3 regions of the Saccharospirillum sp. genome follow, and region 2 is predicted to be linked to each of the others. Evidence: predicted binding sites of a transcription regulator. Region 2 holds the regulator's gene; each other region holds the start of a gene.
What was found. The regulator sigma-54, encoded in region 2, starts transcription at its own class of promoters, with help from an activator protein. The targets are predictions, from matches to a motif close to TGGCACNNNNNTTGCTNT.

Region 1 (7,369 bases), on a different contig from region 2:
ACCGCAGGGAATCGCGATGACACTGGCCACCAGAAAACCAGCCAGAACGGTGAACAGACTGGTAAAAATCTGGTCGATAAACGTCGCTTTGCCCGGGTAGCTGTGAACGGTCGGGCTGTAGCTTGGGTCGTCTGCCACACGCGCCGCATTGCGTTCTTCCTGGCGCTGGTAAAACGCACTTTCCTTGGCTCGCTCAGCCTGATGGCCTTCCCATAAAGACTGGCTCTGTTCAACCACATCGCCCGGGCCCGGGAAGGTACCCAGTGAGGTATTGATCTGCCCGGCACCAAGGTGCCACAGCATCAGAAAAATCGCGATGCCGATCGCGGGCAACAGCAGTGATGTCAGCCACTGCACCGGGTTGAAATCGGCCAGGCGGGTGCTCAGTGTAAGCTTGAGTTTGCGCCAGGGGTGAGTGAAGGTCTGTGCTGTCATGTCGGTCTCCTGTCCTGTTAGTGGGGTGCGTTGGTCCAGTGCGGATGACACCGCACCCCGGACGATTACTCGTTGCTACCTTGCAGGCCAATCGGAAAACGGCTCAGGTAGGCATTGGGCTCGCGGCCGTTGTAGGGAATACCGTCGATGAATTCCTCTTGCTCCGGTTTGAAGCCGGTTTCGCTGGCAAAGGCGGGGAACTGATCGGCACTGAATAGCCCTTCTTCAATCAGGCTAGCGGCGGCTGTCTGATACAGATCGGGGCGATACACCCGGGCGGCCATGTCTAAATACCAGTCATCGGTTTTTTCTTCTTCAATCTGACCCCAGCGACGCATTTGGGTCAGGTACCAGATGGCATCGGAATAGTAGGGGTAGGTAGCGTTGAAGCGGAAAAAGACATTGAAGTCGGGCACGGAGCGAACATCGCCCCGTTCGTATTCAAAGGTGCCGGTCATGGAGTTGGCAATGACTTCTTCATCCGCACCGACGTACTTGGGCTGAGACAGAATTCGAACGGCTTCTTCACGGTTAGCGTTGTTGTCTTCGTCCAGCCAGTAGGCGGCGCGGATTAATGCACGCACCATACGCACCGTCGTGTTTGGGTATTCCTCGGCAAATTCTTCGGTGATGCCAAAAACCTTTTCCGGATTGTTTTTCCAAATCTCATAATCGGTAATAACCGGCACACCAATGCCTTTGAACACGGCTTGCTGGTTCCAGGGTTCACCAACGCTGTATCCCTTGATCGTGCCCGCTTCCAGTGTTGAAGGCATTTGCGGTGGTGGTGTTACGCTGAGCTGTACGTCGGCGTCGACCAGACCGGAGGTGTCACCACCGGCGGGATCGTAATAACCAGGATGAAGCCCACCGGCAGCAAGCCAGTAGCGAATTTCATAGTTGTGGGTCGAGACCGGGAACACCATGCCCATCTTGAAGGCCTCGCCACGGTTCCGGTATTCATTTACCACCGGTTGCAAGGCTTCTGCGCTGATTGGGTGAACTGGCTTACCGTCTTCGTGCGGGATGTGTTCTTTCATACTCGCCCACACATCGTTGGAGACAGTGATGCCGTTGCCGTTAAGATCCATCGAAAAAGGGGTAATGATGTTCGCCTGGGTGCCATAGCCCAGTGTTGCCGCCAACGGCTGCCCCGCCAGCATGTGAGCGCCATCCAGTTCACCGGTAATAACGCCGTCGAGCAATACTTTCCAGTTGGCCTGGGCTTCGAGCGTGACATACAGCCTCTCGTCTTCGAAATACCCTTTCTCATAAGCAATGGCCAGCGGGGCCATATCGGTCAATTTGATAAAGCCAATGGTCAGGGCTTCTTTTTCCGGCCAGCCAAGATCAGCCTGGGCAACGCCCAGTGTTGAACACAGAATAATACCCGCCAGTGCCCGGGTGATGGATTGGCGTAGCGGTATTGAAAGGTCGGCGAAGGTCATGGTTAGTGTCTCCATAGAGTTTCCCAATGCTCTCAGTCTGCCTGAGTCGGCGTGGCTGAATGGCGTGCAAAAAAAACGGCGCCGAGTCCGCAGTTTGCGAACAGGGCACCGTTGCCAAGTAATCTGGGGGGTAGTCGTCCTGTGCTCGTCGGTTATGTCCGGTGCAAAGACGATTACTGTAATTTAGTTGTAGCGATTAACGTGCCAAGGTTAAAAAATGGCAGAGAGAAGGCTCTATATTGCGGGTTGTGGACTTGTCGTGCGGGAGGGGATTATGTCGATAGCAAAGGGTTTTATGCGCTATTTGTGGACTGTTAACTCAGCAGTCGCACCATTGCGGCACAATTAGGTCCAGATCTTGGGACTAAATTAAGAAGGCTATAAGTAGGAAAAAGTTTAGTAGTTTGGTAATGCGCGTGGAGCACAATGAGTGATTAGGCTTGGTTTTTAATTTAAGTTTTAGGGGTTTGCACAATGCAAGCGGTGGGTGCCGGTGATGCCTGTGCGGGGGAGTCCGCAGCATGGATGCTGCGGTCTAGGCTCCATGGACGGATTTACGCCGACCCCGCAGAGGCATCACCGGTAGCCGACGCGGACCATGGCCACTAATCGAACGTGAGGCAGGGGTAAATCCGGCGCACTCTTTAGAGGTGCGCCGTGCTTGCTCGGAGTGATTTAAACCAGTTCTGCTTCGTCCATCAGAGACGCATGCAGATGACCCTGAGAGCCGATCAACAAACTGCCCTGGCTGTCTTCAACCAGAAAATCGAGGGCGTCTTCATCATCTACCGCAATAGAGCCGTGAAAGGCATCGAGTGCCGCGTCGGCCCAGCTTTCCTTGTCCAGCTTGGCGGACACATCCACTGAATATGAGCCTACGACCTCCTGATCCCAGTCAGACAGGTCCTCAAACACGCCGCGCGGGCTGACGTGAATGAGAACACGAACGGTATCGACTGTGAAACGGATCATGATGGGGCTCCCGGTATCGCTTTGGATAAAGTGGGTTGATGTTATGCCCAGTCTGGGCGGTGCTTGTGGTATCCGCGTTTGGCCGACTTTTTACGATCGTTAAAAGCCTCGCCACGATGCGGATTGAACTTGGCAACCGGATTGTGCCGGTTAGGCTCCGGTGCCGACGCTGCTTTACTCATACAGGTCTCCCGTCAGCGCTTTGACAACCGTTTGCCAAAGGCTCAGTGGTCAGCGGGTCGCGCATAATACAGAGGACAGCAGGGGCTGAAAAGAGGGTTTTAAAAGAAAAAATCAGCCGGTGGGAGGCATTTTTTACAGCAGCTTTCTAAGTCTCTGAATCGGTTGAATTTTCACTGTCGAGTACCGGTGTCATCTTTTTGAAAACATTTTCCCACGGTGTGCATCGACATGGGAAACACCGTACCAAACACCAGCCTGGGCTGGTCTAACCGATGACGCTCCTCTATTACGGCTTTCAAGGCCGGCCCCAGCTGCGTCTGTGTTGCAGGCAGGGCACACCCGATCAGGCGCAGAACCATCACCAGCGGTCGGATCGGCTGAATAGGAATCTTGGTGGTGCGGTGTTGGGTTACTCATCAAACAGCATCAGTACGTCCTGGGCGATGTCGACCAGGCACACGTTTTTGTTCATCGCCATTTTGCGCATGGCACCAAAGGCGGCGGCCTCGTCGCACTGGCGGTGCTTCATCAGCAAGCCCTTGGCCCGGTCAATGACCTTGCGTTCGGCCAACTCGTCGCGGGTTTTGCGCAGCTCGCCGCGCAGGGCCTGAAACGCCTCAAACCGGGAGATGGCAACCTTGATAATGGTGTTGACCCGACTGGCCTGAAGGCCATCGACAATGTAGGCGCTGACCCCGGCAGCGATGGCATCGCGAATAACGGTGTCATCATCGTCTTCGGCAAAGAAAATGATCGGTCGCGGGGTCCGGTCGGACGTGAGTGCTACATCTTCAAGCATGTCCCGGTCGGGAGACTGGGCGTCAACGATCACCACGTCGGGTTGAAAAGATTCGACCAACTGATAGATGCGATGCTCGTCCGGCGAGCGAATCACTACGGCGTAGCCGAGTGCCGTGAGCGCGGTCTCCAGAATTTGGGCGCGTTCGAGTTGCTGGTCAATAACAAGAATGTTCATACGCGCAAGGTGGGATCCTACTTATTGGGCTGGTACAGGGTGTTTGCTTGTTATTGCAAGGGCTGTGCCTTTAAAATCAGCGCTTTACGGCGTCTTGTTGGCCAATAACGCCGTATCTCGGTGCAATTGCCGCCTTTGGGGCGTGTTTTCGCACTTTGTTGGGGCAGGCTGGCAGGGGTGGATTACCTAACGGCTTGCCTAAATAGATCTGATCGCTTGGCGAGTCTGGTGGCAGGGCGTATGGTATGAGGCTAACGTTGATGCCGGTTTATCGCCGGTATCTGTTCAACACCTATGGGAGTGTGCTATGTGGTTAGGAGGATTGAGTCGTTTGGAGCAAATGCCTCAAACGGGTGACCGACACCACCACAGTCACCATCAGGTCGTGCTCGGATTTGAGGGTAATGCGGCCTTTGAACTCGAAGGCGAGGGCGGCGATCAGCTGTGCCTCGGCAATGGCTGCCTGGTTCCCACCCAGAGCGACCATGCCTTTCAGGGCCTGGGTGATAACCGCATGGTGGTGCTGGATTTTTCAGCGGATGCATCTATCGATAGCAGCATCGACCATGAAATGCTGTGCCGCCTGTTCGACAAGCCCCATTACTTCCAACTGGATGCCCAGTTCGCCAGCCTGCTGACCGCCATGGCCCGGGAGATCGATCAGTTCGGCCACGACCCGCATATGCAGCAACATGTCAGTGCATTGCTTCTGCATAGCCTCTATCAACGCCTGACTGGCCGCGCTGTGCCGGGCCAGGAATCGCTGGGTCGATTCGATTTGTCGAGAATCGACCAGATGATCCGCCAGCGGTTGCAAGACAAGGTGTCGGTAACCGACATGGCCAACCTGTGTCATATGAGCATCAGCCAGTTTCACTTGCGGTTTCGCCAGGTTACCGGGATGACACCCTATCAGTACGTCATGAAAATGCGTCTCGACCAGGCGATCTGGCTATTGCGCTGTTCATCCCATTCCATTGCCGACATCGCCCTGGAAACCGGCTTCAGCAACCAGAGTGCACTCACTCACGCCGTAAAAAACCGCACCGGCCATTCCCCGGGGCAGGTCCGTAAGAGTAACGTTAACTGACGTAGGACATGGAAAGACGCGAAACACGAAAAGACGCCGGAGCCTCGGTGTTTAGCGGGTTGGACGTCTTATATGTGTCGCGTCTTTTAATGTTTTGCGTCCCTTAGTGTTTCGCGTCTTTTCATGTCCCACGTCTTTTATTGTCCTGCGTCATTCCCTCATTTACGGATTATTTAACAAAAAAAGCCCCGTTTTTGACAATCGCTGACCAGCCTGACTCGGCTACTGTGTCTGAATAACTCCAATAGATGGTTCAGGCAGGATGGTGATGACTCAGTTTGACGCCGCTCGGGTAGTAGCAGGGGAATACCGGGATCTGGCACCGCAGCAGTGGTTCCAGTTCATCGTAGATCAGTACGCCGTCGATGAAGACGAGTACATGGCGCAACTGGTAGAGATCGCCGAGCCGGGTGCAGACAGTACCAAAGCGATTGAAGCCACCGCGCGGCGCATTGTAGAACGGGTACGTAGCCAGGGTGATGTCACCCATGCTGTCGATAAGTTGTTGCAACAATACAGTCTGGACAACGAAGAAGGTGTGATCCTGATGTGTCTGGCTGAAGCGTTGATGCGCGTGCCGGACCCGGAAACAGCCGACGATCTGATCCGCGACAAACTGTCGGTGGCGGACTGGAAACATCACATGGGCAAGTCGGATTCGCTGTTGGTCAATGCCTCGACCTGGGGGTTGATGCTGACCGGCCGGGTTACCTCGCTCGAAAGCCGTGAAACGTCGCCGGCGAACTTGCTGTCAAAACTGATTAACCGCGCTGGTGAACCGGTTATTCGTGCTGCAATGAACCAGGCCATGCGCATAATGGGCAAGCAGTTCGTGCTTGGGCGCACCATTAAAGAAGCCATCAAAAACGGCAAGTCCTATCGCAAGAAGGGCTACACCTATTCCTTCGACATGCTGGGCGAAGCGGCGTTTACCGATCCGGATGCCGAACGCTATTTCCAGTCCTACCGCAATGCCGTTCAGACGCTTGGAGCGCGTATGGATGAATGGGGTGATGATGCCCCCAAACCGACTATTTCCATCAAGCTGTCAGCCTTGCACCCGCGCTATGAAGAATCGCATCAGGAATGGGTGATGACTGAACTGGCCGAGCGTGTTACGGATCTGGTTGGTGAAGCGCGCAGCCTGGGCGTGGGCATTACCATCGATGCTGAAGAAGCTGATCGTCTGGAACTGTCACTGCGATTGTTTGAACAGGTTTACCACAGCGATGCGGCCAAAGGCTGGGGTAATTTTGGTCTGGTTATTCAGGCCTATTCCAAGCGGGCTTTGGCTGTGCTGGGCTACCTGACTGCTCTGGCCAAAGTACAGGGTGACATGATCCCGGTACGTCTGGTCAAAGGGGCTTATTGGGATACAGAAATCAAACACGCTCAGGTGTTGGGTCTGGCGGACTACCCGGTGTTTACGCGCAAGGAAAACACCGATGTTTCCTACATTACTTGCGCCCGCTATCTGATGAGTGCCGAGGCTGACGGCTATATTTACCCCCAGTTCGCAACTCACAACGCTCACACCGTCGCCGTTATCGCTGAGTTTTCGCGCCAACGGCCGGAGCGTGACTTCGAATACCAGCGTCTGCACGGCATGGGCGATGCGCTGTACGACACCTTGCTCAGTGAAGACAAGCACCGGGTGCGCATCTACGCGCCGGTGGGTGCTCATAAGGATTTACTGCCATATCTGGTCCGTCGGCTGCTGGAAAACGGTGCGAACTCCTCATTTGTACACCGTCTGGTCGATGCCGAAACCCCGGTTGGCGATCTGGTCTCTTCTCCGGTTGAACTGGCTAAAAGCCGGGCCGTGTACCGCAACCCGAAAATAGTGCTGCCCTCCGAAATCTACGGCGACAGCCGCCGTAATTCCCAGGGATATAACTTGTCTGTAGCCTTTGAACGAGAACCGCTGATGCACACCATTGATGCCTGGAACGACACCCAATGGGTACAAAAACCCTTGTTGGCGGGTAACGCCATAGCAACCTCCGACGTGATTGAAATCAAAAGCCCGTACGACACCCGCCAGGCAGTGGGCCAGGTACACTTCGCCGATGCCGACATGGCGCAGCAGGCATTAGCGACGGCCGATCAGGCCTGGTTTGGCTGGAATCGAACACCAGCGATCAAGCGTGCTGCCTGCCTCGATAAACTGGCCGGTTTGCTGGAAGAGAACACCGCTGAACTGATGGCGCTGTGCGCACGCGAAGCAGGCAAGTCGCTGCAGGACAGCATCGATGAAGTGCGCGA
Region 2 (7,369 bases):
CGGCGGAGACATCGGCCCGGTATTTATTCAACCGGCGCAGCATGTCGATGCGCTGGTTACGGGCAATGGTAAAGATCCAGGTTGACGGTGCCGCCTTGCGCCGGTCGTAGGACGCTGATTTGCGCCAGATGGAGAGCATAACGTCCTGGACCAGTTCCTCAGGGAGATGATCGCCCTGGCTGTGTAAACCAGAGGACAAGGCGAAGGCTTTAATCAGGGGTGCAAAATGTTTGAACAGAGCCTCGAAGGCTTTGGTGTCCTGCCGCCGGGCCACGGCCTCAAGCAGATTGGCCCACTCGTCGGCGGTTTGGCTCGTCTGTGTCATAGTGCGTGCTTTTTTCGATGAGAGTATCGAGATTACATTGGCCGCTGACATTTTTAAACCTGTACATGGGGTCTCAGGTCAATCTACGCCAGCGGGTTGCATCCGGATCACGGTGGATGATTATTTTTCGGCCAGGGTCTCTTTAACCCAGCGCAATAGCCCCTTACTGTTCTTACCGCCACGAATGGGTGCTGCCGGGTCGTCCGGTTGTTCTTTGCGCGCGGCGCGCACCAGCGACCGGAACGGCTGCCGGTCGGTATCCGGGTAGGTTTCGAACCAGACGCTCTCGGCGCTGTCGTCGCGAATCAGGCGCTCACGCCAAGCTTCAGCCTGCTGTAAATCGCGCTTGTAGATGTCGCTGCTGGGGTCGAGCCGGTCGATCGCCTCGCGAATGGCATCGACGTCGTTGTCACGCATCAGCTTGCCAATCAGTTGCAGGTGCCGGCGACGGGCCTCACGTTGGGTGATCCGTTTGCTTTCCTCCAGCGCCTGAGCCAGCCGCTCGGTAATGGGGATGGTGACCAGTTGGTCGGGGCGCAGCGTGAGCAAACGCTCACCCAGAGCCTGCCAGCGATGCATCTCCCGCTTCATTTCGGATTTGCTGACCAGTTCGTATTCGGTGTTGTCGTCTTCAGGGTGCGTCATGAGCGCTCTACGGTGGTGGCTGCCCAATACGATTCAGAGCAGAAAGAATGTGGCCAGGCTGAGGAAGGTTAGGAAACCAACCACGTCGGTGATGGTGGTTAGAATAACACTGCCGGACAGCGCCGGGTCGATGTTCAGTGATTTTAAAAGAAAGGGCAGGGTGGCACCAGCGAGAACCGCAACAATCAGGTTTATCGTGATCGCAGCGCCTATAACGACGGCCAGCGATGGGTCTTTATACCAGAATAGCGTGATAGAACCGATCACCAGCGCCCAGAGCAGGCCATTCAGGGCACCCACGCCCAGCTCTCGAAGCACCAGCCAGCGCAAATTGTCCCGATTGATGTGGCCCGTCGCCATACCACGAATCATCAGTGTCAGCGTCTGGCTGCCAGCGATTCCGCCCATGCTGGCAACCACCGGGCTGAGCACAGCCAGGGCCACAATCTGTGCGATGGATGCTTCAAAGCGGGACATCACGGTTGCGGCGATAAAGGCGGTGACCATGTTCAGGCCGAGCCAGATGGCGCGGTTGCGGCTGCTTTTGATGACGGGCGAAAAGGTGTCTTGATCCTCGTCCAGGCCAGCCATGCTCATGACCGTGTGATCGGCCGAATCCCGGATTACATCGACGACGTCGTCGATGGTGATGCGCCCGAGCAGGGTGCCGTCGTCATTGACCACCGGCGCAGACACCAGATCGTGCCGTTCGAAGATCTGCGCAACCTGGTTTTCACCGGTGGCCGCGGGAATGCCTTCGATCTCACTGTCCATAATATCCCGAACCCGGGTATCCGGGCTGTGGGTCAGCAGTTTTACCAGAGGCAGGGTGCCGACGTAGATAAACTGGCGGTCGACTACCCAGAGTGCATCCAACTGAGTGGGCAATTCCCGTCGTCTCAAATAGCGCAACACGGCCTCAAGCCTTACGTCGGCCCGAACGGTGATGATGTCGGTGTTCATCAGGCCGCCGGCGGAATCTTCAGGGTAGGCCAGCAGACCTTCGACCCTGGCCCGCTCTTCAGGCGGCATGAGACCGAGAACTTCGCTGGATAGCTGCGGCGAGACCTGTTGCAGCATGTCGGCCAGGTCATCGCGGTCGAGATCCTGGGTGGTCTCCAGAATCTCGTAAGCCGACATCTGACCGAGAAAAGCCTGCTGCAAATCGTCGTTCAGATGCGACAGGACTTCACCTTGCTGGTCTTCATCCAGGAACTGCCAGAGCAGTTCGCGCACCCGCCCGGGGGTGGATTCCATGATGTGGGCGATTTCGACCGGCGCCAGTTCTTCGTCGCAGAGGCGTTGCACCTGGTCTGCGTCGCCTTGATCGAGGGCATTGATAAGCGTGAGCCGGTGTTGGTCCAGTTGGTCCTGATTCAGTGCAGTGGCCATACAACTTCCCTGAAGGGCTGTGCCTGGGCTGCAGGCGAGGTTTACGAGGGCTTAGAAGAGAGTGTAGCCGCTGGTTAAAACCCAGATAAAGGGGTTAATCGGGCATCGTGTCTTGAAAAAGGCTCAAAAGTGGCAGGAGAACAGCTTACTCAGATTCGTCGAAGCGGTTTTGTACCAGCGTCAGTAATGCCCCCCAGGCTTCGGAAGCATCCGGGCCCTCGATGCGAACAGTCAGTTCAGTGCCTTGACTGGCGGCCAGCATCATCACCGACATAATGCTCTTGGCATCGGCCTCACGACCGTTCTTGACCAGCACAATGTGGCTCTCGAACTGACCGGCGATGCCGACCAGTTTAGCCGCCGCCCGGGCATGAAGGCCGAGCTTGTTGATGATGGTCAGTTGTTCGTCAATCACGCTTCGTCGTGCCCCATGTCCCGGTGTCTGAGCTGAACGCTTGGATACTTGGCAGAGAAGGTACCATAGAGTTGTTCACAAATGTAAACGCTGCGATGTTGCCCGCCCGTGCAACCGATAGCAACGGTGAGGTAAGCGCGTTGATTAGCTTCATACTGACGCAACCAGCGGTCGACAAAGCGGCGAATGTCTTCGAACATTTCGGTGACGGCTGGTTCGCGCTGCAAAAATGCCTGAATGGGTTCATCCCGGCCGGTGTAGACACGCAGCGATTTGTCCCAGTAGGGGTTGGGCAGGCAGCGAACATCAAACACCAGATCGGCATCGCGGGGCAGACCGTGCTTGAACCCGAACGACAGAAACTGGAGGGCGATGCCGCGAGGTTTGCGAATAACGCGGGAGCGAATTTGGTCACGCAGCTCCTGCAGTGACAAACTGCTGGTATCAATTTTCAACTGGGCCAGTGCCGCTACTGGTGCCAGCAGCTGAGCCTCATGAGCGATAGCCTCTGCCAGCGAGCGATGCTGATCGGTCAGCGGGTGTTTGCGACGCGTAGCGGAAAAACGTTGCAACAGTATGGTTTCATCGGCATCGAGATACAGGATTTCCGGAACCAGATCGGTTTGCAGTGAAGCCAGAATCTCGGGTAAGCGGGATATCCCCTGAGGCGACATCCGTGCATCGATGCATACGGCGGTATTGGGCTGATCGGTACTGGCAGACATCCATCTCACCAGTTCGGGCAGCAAAGCCGGGGGTAAGTTGTCGATGCAGTTAAAGCCTGCATCTTCCAGTGCGTTCAGGACGGTACTTTTGCCCGATCCTGATCGACCGCTGATTAATATCAGCCGGAATGGAGTGGCCGTCGTCGCCATGGCGGTCAGAATCCCTTGAAGAAGAGCCGGTAGAGTTCATCGGGATCCCGGCTATCACGCAGGGCAGCAACCGTATCGGTGTCATTGAACCGCTCCACTACAGCGGCCAGCAATTGCAAATGTTCATCGGTGGCGGTTTCGGGAACCACCAGCGCAAACATCAGATCGACGGGTTGTCGGTCCGGTGATTCGAAATCGACGGCTTCGTCCAGTTTAACCAAGGCAGCAACCGGACGGTCGATGTTAGCCAGTCGGCAATGGGGCAGGGCGATGCCCTGTCCCAGTCCGGTGGAACCAAGTCGTTCCCGGGCAATCAGTTGATCGAACAGATCGAGTTCGGTGACGCCCGGTACTGCATTGGCCAGGCGTTCTGCCAGGGTTTGCAGTACGCGTTTTTTGCTGGAGCCGAACGCGCCGATAAAGGCGCGTTCAACGGTCAGGACTTGGTCCAGAGGTATCATGATTAACGTGAATTCCCGTGCATTCGATCAACTGTCTTCTCTTTGTGTTTGAGCAGTTGACGGTCCAGTTTATCCGCCATCATATCGATAGCGGCATACAAGTCATCGTGTTCAGAGTCCGCATGAATCTGGGCGCCCTTGATGTTGAGTGAAGCTTCGGCTTTTTGTCGCTGTTTTTCAACACTGAGGGTGATTTGTACATTGCCAATCTGGTCGAAGTGTCGCTCCAGTCGGTCCAGTTTCTGACCGACATAGTCGTTCAGTGCTTCGGTAACTTCCACATGGTGACCACTGATATTGACTTGCATAGTCCGCTCCTCTTGCAGTGATGGATCTGCCGCATCCGGTGATCAGGATGTCAGCAGGGCAATATTATCCGGGTTCCCTTTGCCTCTTTCAGTCTAGCTCCTAAAGCAGAATTTGGCGCCTGTGCTGACCGCTTTCAACCTTGGGCCTTTTTAATCAATTGCTTTAAATCAGTCGTTTACGCTCATTTGACGGAGGAATCATCATGGCCTCACGATATTTGGCAATGGTACGGCGAGCCACCTGAATGCCCTTGTCACCGAGCAGTGTCGCAATTTTTGCATCGCTCAAAGGTTTGCGCGGATTCTCTGCAGCGACCAGTTTTTTGATGATGGCGCGAATAGCGGTACTTGAGGCTTCTCCGCCACTGTCGGTGCTGACGTGGCTGCTGAAAAAGTACTTGAGTTCAAAGATGCCTCGTGGCGTGTGCATGTACTTTTGCGTGGTCACCCGTGAAATGGTCGACTCGTGCATTTCAACGGCTTCTGCCACGTCGTGTAATACCAGGGGTTTCATGGCTTCTTCGCCATACTCCAGAAAACCGCGCTGATGTTCGACAATATTGGTGGCTACTTTCAACAGGGTTTCGTTCCGGCTCATCAGGCTTTTGATGAACCAGCGGGCTTCTTGCAGGTGGTCTTTCAGATAGGTGTTGTCGCTGCTTGAATCGGCCCGTTTGACCATGGATGCGTAGGAGACGTTGACTCTCAGTTTGGGCGCAATCTCGGGGTTCAATTCAACCAGCCAGCGATTATTCTTGATGTCTTTGCGAACGATGACATCGGGCACTACGTATTCTTCTTTACCGCTTTCGATCTGGTTACCAGGCCGGGGGTTGAGACTCTGAATCAGCGCAATGACGTCGCGCAGCTCTGGCTCTTTGAGTTTGGATTTACGCATCAGTTGGCTGTAATCGCGTGACGCGAGCAGATCCAGGTAGTTGTTGACGACGGTTAAGGCAGCCTCACGCCAGGGTGTGTCTTCACTCATCTGGTTTAACTGAATGGTCAGACAGTCAGCCAGGTCGCGGGCGCAGACGCCGGGCGGGTCGAAATGCTGAACACGGTGCAACACCGCCTCGACTTCGTCCATTTCCAGCGGGTCATCGAGGTTTGCCATATGCCCGGTCAGGCCCTCGAAAATATCGTCCAGGCTTGAAGACAGGTAACCCTCGGCATTGACGCTTTCGATCAGGCTCTCGGCTATTTGCCGGTCGCGATCGGTCATGGTGGTCAGATTGAGTTGCCAGTTGAGATGATCCCAAAGTGAATCGGTGGTGCCGTAGACGTTTTCAAAATTGAAATCGTCGTCGCCGGACGGCAGGCCATGACTGGTGGGAGCGTGGGTGTAAATGTCATCCCAGGAGCTGTCTACGGCCAGATCGTCCGGTATGTGTTCGGCGATTTCCAGCTCACGCTGATCACCCTCGTTAGAGTTTGCTGTGTTTTCCGCGTCGCTGGTGGCTTTCTGGTCAATTGACTGGCTGTTTTTTGAATCGGCCGCACCGCTTTCATCGATATCCTCGCGGACCTCGAGCATGGGGTTGCTTTCGAGTGCCTCCTGTATCTCCTGTTGCAGATCCAGAGTCGACAGTTGCAGCAGGCGAATGGCTTGTTGCAGCTGAGGCGTCATGGTCAGCTGTTGGCTCATTTTCAGTTGTAAGGAGGTCTTCATAGAGCGTTATATGTGCCTTTGGCCATGGTTATAAGCGGAATTGGTCGCCTAAATACACTTCACGAACGGTGGCGTTGTTCAAAACGTCCTCCGCTGTCCCTTCTGCAATGATGTGGCCATTACCCACGATGTAGGCTTTTTCGCAGATGTCGAGTGTCTCCCGGACGTTGTGATCGGTGATCAGAACGCCAATACCGCGATCTCTCAAGTGATGGATTATAGCTTTAATATCGCCGACGGAAATGGGGTCGACGCCGGCAAAGGGTTCGTCCAGCAGGACAACCGCCGGCTCCATGGCCAGGGCCCGGGCGATTTCGACACGTCGCCGTTCACCCCCCGACAATGCCATACCCTGGCTGTCACGAATATGGGTAATGTTAAATTCACCGAGCAAAGACTCCAGCTGTTGTTTCTGCTGGGCTCGGGACAGATCTTTGCGGGTTTGCAGAACGCCGAGAATATTGTCCTGTACCGTCAGTTTGCGAAAGACGGAGGCTTCCTGGGGCAGGTATCCGATGCCATGTCGGGCCCGGGCATGCATGGGCAGCCGGGTGACGCTTTTGTCACCGATCAGAACGTCGCCGTTGTCGGCTGGCACAAGACCGACAATCATATAGAAACAGGTGGTTTTACCCGCGCCGTTGGGGCCTAGCAAGCCTACGATCTGACCTTTTTCAACACTGAGGCTAACGTCGCGCACGACGGGCCGCTTTTTGTAGCTCTTTGCCAGGTTTCTTGCTTCCAGCAGGGCCATTCAGTCCATCGCTCCGGGTTGCAGCGTCCAGGTGGCCTGAGGTGCGTCTTTATTGTTGTTGGTACTGCGCTGGGATCGCACGTCCAGGGACTCATCGAGCAGGTTATAGCGAATGTAGTCGGCTTCGATGTCGCTACCTGACTGAGTCAGGTGGCCTTCGCCTTCGGTGATGATCAGGTCTTCTTCGGGTCTGTACTCAATGCGCTTGCCGCGTACTTCAATCAGGCCATCCTCTTCACTGGGCAGCTCCTGATAGCGCGCCGGTTCGCCTATGGCTTCCAGAAAGGTGATGTCGCCGGTTTCAGGATCGCGCCGTACATTGAGGGTATTGGCCCATACTTCGAGGGTTCCCTGTTTCAGATAGACGTTGCCAGTGAACGTCGCCTCACCGCGATTGCTTTTGAAGTTGCCTTCGTCGGCGGTAATGGTCATTGGTTGATCGCGATCTCCGGGCAGTGCCCAGGCTGTCTGGCAGACCAGACAGGTCAGCACCAGTACCATCGACCGTACAAAGGGGTAAGC
Region 3 (7,369 bases), on a different contig from region 2:
GCGTCTCCAGTGATGCCTGCAGCTTGTTAACCAGTGTTTTTACGCCATAGTAGTCGGCTTCTGCGCGCGCGAAATGCAACTTCAGACAGGTCAGTAACAGCGTCCCCCAAACCGACGGCTGCACCGGCCGTTGCCGAAAATCCTGTAAGGTATGCTGGGCCAGCACGCTGTGCCCCAGATAAAAGCGGTACAGCGCCTGCTGCAGTATTAGGTCGTCCAGGGTGTAAAACGGTATGGTGACAAAACCCCGAATACGACACAGACGGATGGCGGTGCTGAGCAGACGCAAGCTCTCCTGAACATTGCCGCTGATCAGGTAAACCCAGGACAGGTTGTGCAAGGTGACTGCGATTTCGTTGTAGTGCGCCACGGTTTGCAACTTGTGCAGGGTGTATAGAAAGGTATCCCGGGCTTCCTCTATTCGGCCCATGCGCATCTGGATGATGCCCAGGCCATTATACAGTGAGGCTTCGTGGCGTGGTGACGCCATGCGCGTGCATCGACCTAAAGCCAGTTCAAGGAGCCGGTGTGCCCGGCTGAACCGATGCGTTTTGGTTTGCAGAAAGGCCATGGCTTCTGTCAGTTTGACGGTGGCAATGTCGTTTTTCTGTACGCGGGCCTGGCTGAGGCCCGCCAGAATAGCGCGCCTCAGAAAATAGCGCTCCCGGTCGGTCATGCGGCTTTCCCAGGCGATCTGAGCGGCCCGCAAGGCGTAGCCGTAATCATCCGTGTCGCGCATGGGCAGCAGGGCTTCCAGGCGATGCAGCAAGTTAGCGGCCGGACGCTCGTGGTACATGCTACTGATCATTACCTGCAACAGTAGCCATTCCCGTTCTCGCACCAACCAGACTGCGTTCTTGGTGGTAATCTGTTCCAGTGCGGTCTGGGCGTGAGTGGCCATTTGCCGGGCGGTACTCAGCTGGTGCTTGGTCAGTGCGCACCAGCCGAGGCGCAAGTAGGCATCGAACATCTGATCATAGAAGTGATCCTGACGGGCTTCCTCGAGCAATTCGGTCAACAGGGTGATGGCGCCGTTGTGCTGGTCTTTGTAGTAATGGGCCTCGGCTTCGATCAGCCGCAGTGTGCTGCGGTGTTCGGTCAGTAGCAGGATCTGGCGTTCATCCAGTATCAACCCGATTTTGTCGCACAGCAGGTGGGTTTCGGTGTGGCACTGCAAAGCATGGTTTTTCAGGGCATCCTGAATCAGGCGCGGGATGCTCTGGGTGCTCAGCGGCAGGGGTTCCGGCCAGGGGGGTGAGTCGACGATAAGTTCAGGCGACAAATCGATCAGCCAGTTGGGCGGGTCAATTTCATCGTCTGCGCTGCGTTGCATACTGTGCCAGTCGAGGTCATGGGCTGCCATTAAGTCAGTATCGGTCGAGGTGAGCAGTAGCACCCGACCGTTTAATTGCTGTTGGGCGGTACTGACCAGGCGCTGCAAGCTAACACTGGCGAAATGAAAATGCGTCAGTGCCACGACGATAGGTCGCTGTTGCGATAGGGCGGCCAGCAAACGAAGAATGTCGTCCTGATAGGCAATGGTTTTCTGAATGACGTGATCTTTCAATTGCAGCGGATGCTGCTGGATATAGTGGTCATCCAGAATTTGCTTCCAGGTTGCCAGGTTGGGTGCATAAACACCCTGTTCTTCAAGCCAGCGACTGCAGTCAGTGATGCACAGCCGGTCGTAACCGTTCTGAATGATGTCAATCAACGGGTAATAGCCATGTAGCTGGCTGTCGGCAGCCAGTTGAAAGCGAACGCAATCAGCGGGCAGGTCTGCCATAAACGCATCCACCAGGCTGCTGAAGCGGCGGCCATCGGCATCGGCGAAAAGCAGGCACTGTCCCTGGCCTTTTACGGTCTGCTGCCATGCGTTGGCCAGCAGCCTAAGCGGGTAGGTCTGATTCATAATCCTTCACGATTTTGCAGCGTCCTGTGAGTATAAACCAAAAAACCGCGTCGTCGTGCAGACGAATTGGCACCTCAGCGCGTTAAAAGGTGCAAGCAAGGGACCTGAATCACAAGCTCAGCAATGCACCAAAATAGTGCTAGTATGGTTATATTCGAACTAAAATAGTGCATTACGGGGTGTTGGAGCCCCGTAATCGTGCATTTTAGGCATTAAATGACTGGCCTGCTTCTTGCGTATGCCATTTAAAGAATCACACAGCAACCCGGTGCACAGGAAACCTAATGTGACTGACACGCATTTCTTTCGCCAGTTGGTCGATCATCAATTTACCGCCGTCATCCAGTTGAACGACACGCTGGTCGTTGAACACCTCAACCCGTCTGCGGAATTGTTGCTGGTGCGCTCAGGAAAGCAAATTATCGGACAAGCGTTTTACAGCCTGTTCGTGAACCCGGCGGAAATCCGTGAAATGATGATGTCGGCGGTCGCCGGGGGCACCACATTGTCGGTTCGGTCTGCTCAGTGGCAGCTTGCGCACCGTGACACCTTGACACTGGATTACATGGTCACTCCTTATATGGACGACGAGGAGTTGCACCTCATCGTCGAGATGCTACCCGCTGACCGGGCGATGCGTATCAGCCGCGATGAAGGGCTGATTCAGCAGACTGAAACCACCCGGCATCTGGTGCGGGGAGTGGCTCACGAAATCAAAAACCCTCTCGGGGGTATTCGCGGTGCCGCGCAACTGCTGGCCAGTGAGTTGCCCAGTGCTGACCTGAAAGAGTACACCCAGGTGATCATTGAAGAAGCCGACCGTCTGCGTGACCTGGTCGACCGCATGTTGGGCAGCCACAAGGCACCCACAATGTCCAACGTCAACATTCATCAGATTGCTGAACGGGTTTACGCCCTGTTGCGGGTTGAGTGTGGCGACCGGATTCGGTTAACCCGGGATTACGACCCGAGCCTGCCTGATTTCAATGCAGATGAAGCCCAGTTGATACAGGCGGTGTTGAATATCGCCCGCAACGCGGTTCAGGCGCTTATTGAAAACAACGTTGAGGCGCCTTCCATAGAATTCAAAACCCGGGCGGTGCGTCAGTTCACCATTCGTCAGAACCGTTACCGATTGCTGGTGAAGCTCGACATCATTGATAACGGGCCGGGTGTTGCACCGGAAATGATGGAAAAGATTTTTTACCCAATGATATCCGGCCGGCCCACGGGTACGGGCCTGGGTCTGTCGATCGCTCAGCAAATCATTAATTTCCACAATGGCGTCATCGAGTGTGACAGCAGTCCCGGTGCCACCGTCTTTAGTGTCTATTTACCGTTGGAGGGGCTCAATGGCCAATCATAATTGCGTCTGGATCGTCGATGACGACCGCTCCATTCGCTGGGTGCTGGAACGTGCCTTCGAGAAGGAAGGCATCGAGTGCCGCAGCTTCGAGTCCGGCGAGGCGCTGTTGCGCAAACTGGATCAGGATCCGCCCGATGCCATCGTCAGTGATGTGCGCATGGAGGGCATCGACGGGCTTGAACTGCTCAGCCGAATTCACGATAACCATCCGCATTTGCCGGTGATCATCATGACCGCGCATTCAGATCTGGAAAGCGCCGTCGCTTCGTTTCAGGGCGGTGCCTTCGAGTACCTGCCCAAGCCGTTTGATGTTGATGATGCGGTATCCCTGGCGTTACGCGCCATTGAGCACACCCGCCAGAAGCAAAAAACCTCCGAACCCGCCGTGGCCCCGGCCAATACCGAGATCATCGGCGAGGCGCCAGCCATGCAGGAGGTGTTTCGGGCCATTGGCCGGCTGTCCCAGTCGAACATTACTGTCCTGATCAACGGTGAATCGGGTACCGGCAAAGAGCTGGTCGCGCACGCTCTGCACCGCCATAGCCCGCGCCGGGAGAACCCGTTTATTGCGCTTAACATGGCGGCTATTCCCCGTGATTTGATGGAATCGGAGCTCTTTGGTCACGAAAAAGGCTCCTTCACCGGTGCTCAGGGGCAACGTCGCGGACGTTTCGAACAGGCTGACGGTGGTACGCTGTTTCTCGATGAAATCGGCGATATGCCCGCCGAGACACAGACCAGGTTGCTGCGAGTGCTGGCCGATGGCGAATTTTATCGCGTCGGGGGCCATACCTCGGTGCGGGTGGATGTTCGAATTATTGCCGCCACGCACCAGAACCTGGAGACCCTGGTTAAAGAGGGGCGCTTTCGTGAAGACCTGTTTCACCGGTTAAACGTCATCCGTATCCATTTGCCGCGCCTGGCTGACCGGCGTGAAGACATTCCCCGGCTGCTTGAGTTTTTTCTGCACAAGGCAGCCGACGAATTGGGCGTTGAAACCAAAATGCTGCGGCCGGAAACCGAAGCCTATCTGTCGCGCCTGGCCTGGCCTGGTAATGTCCGTCAACTGGAAAACATCTGCCGCTGGATCACTGTGATGGCCTCCGGCCGCGAAGTACTGGTGTCCGATTTGCCGCCGGAGTTGATGGATGACGCCCAGGCACCGGTAACCAGTGAAAACTGGGAGCAGTCGTTGCGTAACTGGGCTGACCGGGAACTGGCCCGGGGCGAGCATCGGTTACTGGACATCGCGGTACCAAATTTCGAACGCATCATGATTGAAACCGCTCTGAAGCACACCGCTGGCCGGCGCCGCGATGCGGCCGAATTGCTGGGCTGGGGCAGAAACACCCTGACCCGCAAGATCAAGGAGCTGGGCATGGAGCTCGAGTCGGTGGCAGAGGACGAAGAGTAAGTCGCTTTGTTTTGCCTTATTGCCAGGAGTCCGTGCCAGGCACCGGGTATACCTCTTCAAGGTCGGCGTGAACCCGTCCATGGGGCCTAGACCGCAACATCCATGTTGCGGACTACCCTGAATAGGCATACCCGGCACCTGGCACTCGGTTTGGCACAATTCCAGCGACGGGCTGCAGGGCTGTTTCTGCGGGGGTATCTGAGGCATGGATGCCGAAGTTAAGCCTACAGGGACGTATTTACGGCGCCCCCGCAGAAGCAGCCCTGTAGCCCGTCGCGGGTTCAGGGCATCGCAGTCAATTTGAGCACCAAAGCTCGTGTTATTTGTTCTGTAGTAAGTTGAGAGTTTTCGTCGCTCCATCTATAGCCCACTGCCATGGCATCTCCCGGGTCAAAGGCGTAAAATTCCAGCCAGCCTACAAACCCGCCAACTCGTTGGGAGACAAGATGTCAGATATTAAAAAAGTGGTGCTGGCCTATTCCGGTGGCCTGGACACCTCTGTGATCGCCAAATGGATCACTGAAACCTACAACTGCGAAGTTGTGACCTTTACCGCCGACCTCGGCCAGGGCGAAGAAGTCGAACCGGCCCGTGCCAAGGCCAAGGCCCTCGGTATTCAGGAAATCTACATTGAAGATCTGCGCGAAGAGTTTGTGCGCGATTTTGTGTTCCCGATGTTTCGGGCCAATACCGTTTATGAAGGCGAATACCTGCTGGGTACGTCCATTGCCCGCCCGCTGATCGCCAAGCGGCTGATCGAGATTGCCAATGAAACCGGTGCCGACGCCATCGCTCACGGTGCCACGGGCAAAGGCAACGATCAGGTGCGGTTTGAGCTGGGCGCCTATGCCCTCAAGCCTGGCGTTAAGGTGATCGCGCCCTGGCGTGAATGGGATCTGACCTCGCGTGAGAAGCTGATGGCGTATTGCGAAGACCACCAGATTCCGGTCGATTTCAACAAGAAAGGTAAGAAATCGCCGTATTCGATGGATGCCAATTTGCTGCACATCTCCTACGAGGGCGGCATTCTGGAAGACCCCTGGGCGGAAGCCGAGGAAGACATGTGGCGCTGGTCGGTCAGCCCCGAAGCGGCACCGGATACCCCGACTTACCTCGAATTGACCTACGAGAAAGGCGATATCATTGCCATTGACGGTAAACCAACCTCACCGGCCAATGTACTGGCCTATTTGAACAAGGTGGGTGGCGACAACGGCATTGGCCGACTGGATTTGGTCGAAAACCGCTATGTCGGCATGAAGTCTCGTGGCTGCTATGAAACCCCGGGGGGCACCATCATGCTCAAGGCGCACCGGGCCATCGAATCCATCACCCTGGACCGGGAAGTCGCACACCTTAAAGATGAGCTGATGCCGAAGTACGCCGAAGTGATCTACAACGGGTACTGGTGGAGCCCCGAACGCCTGATGATGCAAAAGATGATCGATGCCTCTCAGGAGCGGGTCAACGGTAAGGTGCGTTTGAAACTGTATAAAGGCAACGTCATTGTGGCGGGCCGTCAGTCAGAAGACAGCCTGTTCGATGAAAGCATTGCCACCTTTGAAGACGATGCCGGTGCTTATGATCAGAAAGACGCCGAAGGCTTTATCAAACTGAACGCTTTGCGTATGCGCATTGCGGCCAGTAAAGGCCGCAGCCCGCTTAAGTAGGCCGGGCTAGCGACCACCACGACTGTTCAGAGCAGGTTGCTCAGCCCATTTAAGGATCATGTTCTCGAGTTGTGTCAGTTTTATGGGCTTGAGCAATACGTCGTTCATGCCAGCCTCCAGGCAGTTTTCGATGTCGCGCTGGGAGGTATTGGCCGTAAAGGCAATGACCGGATTGTTAAACTGTCGCTGGCGCAGGGTTCTGGTTGTTTCCAGTCCGTCCATCACTGGCATCTGCATGTCCATCAACACCATATCGGGCTGACGATACAACACATGATTCAACCCTTCTTCCGCCGACTCAAAACCACTGGCATTGACACCCAGTCGGGTCAGCATGCCCAGCAATACTTTGAGATTCACCGGGTTGTCATCGATGGCGACAATGTAAAGCCGACGCAGCATAAGGGGGTATTCAGGCTGCGCTGGGGCGGTCGCGGCCTGGCCCAGTAACCGCCGGAAGGTGACTTGGGTACAGGGCAGTAGTTCGAGGCTAACCGGGGGTGCCCGGAGGGGAAGATCGGTTGGAACCCGGTTGACCAGCCAGTGCGCTTTTGGATGGCCACTGAAACGGTCCGACACGTCGGCGTTTGGCTCGGCAGCGACCAGTATCCAATGGTCGACTTCATCCGGGACAGGGTTGGCCATCGCTTCAGTCAGTGTCAGTTTATAGTGAAGCTCGATACCCAAACGGCGCAGGCTTTTGTCGATCAGCTTTTCCAGATCTGCACCGTCGCAGACCAGTCCAACCCTGACCGGCAGTGTAGCTTTTTTCTCCGGATCACCGCACATTGGCAGGGTGAACTGAAAGTCACTGCCCAGTTCCGGCTGACTGAAAACCGTTAATTTACCGCCCATCAAATTCACCAGCTTGGCGGCAATCTGCAAGCCGAGACCCGTTCCCCCATACTTGCGTGCGATGGTCGCGTCTGCCTGGGTGAAGGCAGAAAAAACCGACTCAATTTTATTCTGGGCGATGCCAATGCCGGTATCGGTTACGTGGAATGTCA

Region 1: the regulator sigma-54 is predicted to act here: its motif matches at 2,073-2,090, upstream of WEB54_RS02710 (CmpA/NrtA family ABC transporter substrate-binding protein).
Region 3: the regulator sigma-54 is predicted to act here: its motif matches at 2,134-2,151, upstream of glnL (nitrogen regulation protein NR(II)).

What each region holds. Positions count from the first base shown of each region.
Region 1 covers NZ_JBBECH010000020.1:65,170-72,538, reverse strand. The annotation lists gene WEB54_RS02715 (ABC transporter permease) at 1-435, opposite strand, end outside; gene WEB54_RS02710 (CmpA/NrtA family ABC transporter substrate-binding protein) at 501-1,898, opposite strand; gene WEB54_RS02705 (hypothetical protein) at 2,559-2,855, opposite strand; gene WEB54_RS02700 (hypothetical protein) at 2,897-3,037, opposite strand; gene WEB54_RS02695 (ANTAR domain-containing response regulator) at 3,448-4,014, opposite strand; gene WEB54_RS02690 (helix-turn-helix domain-containing protein) at 4,322-5,104, shown strand; gene putA (bifunctional proline dehydrogenase/L-glutamate gamma-semialdehyde dehydrogenase PutA) at 5,373-7,369, shown strand, end outside.
Region 2 covers NZ_JBBECH010000088.1:36,604-43,972, forward strand. The annotation lists gene WEB54_RS16360 (sigma-70 family RNA polymerase sigma factor) at 1-325, opposite strand, end outside; gene yjgA (ribosome biogenesis factor YjgA) at 446-970, opposite strand; gene mgtE (magnesium transporter) at 1,004-2,362, opposite strand; gene WEB54_RS16375 (HPr family phosphocarrier protein) at 2,508-2,777, opposite strand; gene rapZ (RNase adapter RapZ) at 2,774-3,652, opposite strand; gene WEB54_RS16385 (PTS sugar transporter subunit IIA) at 3,658-4,113, opposite strand; gene raiA (ribosome-associated translation inhibitor RaiA) at 4,116-4,421, opposite strand; gene WEB54_RS16395 (RNA polymerase factor sigma-54) at 4,585-6,093, opposite strand; gene lptB (LPS export ABC transporter ATP-binding protein) at 6,122-6,847, opposite strand; gene lptA (lipopolysaccharide transport periplasmic protein LptA) at 6,848-7,369, opposite strand, start outside.
Region 3 covers NZ_JBBECH010000023.1:17,833-25,201, forward strand. The annotation lists gene WEB54_RS03120 (diguanylate cyclase) at 1-1,912, opposite strand, end outside; gene glnL (nitrogen regulation protein NR(II)) at 2,199-3,278, shown strand; gene glnG (nitrogen regulation protein NR(I)) at 3,265-4,692, shown strand; gene WEB54_RS03135 (argininosuccinate synthase) at 5,139-6,362, shown strand; gene WEB54_RS03140 (ATP-binding protein) at 6,369-7,369, opposite strand, start outside.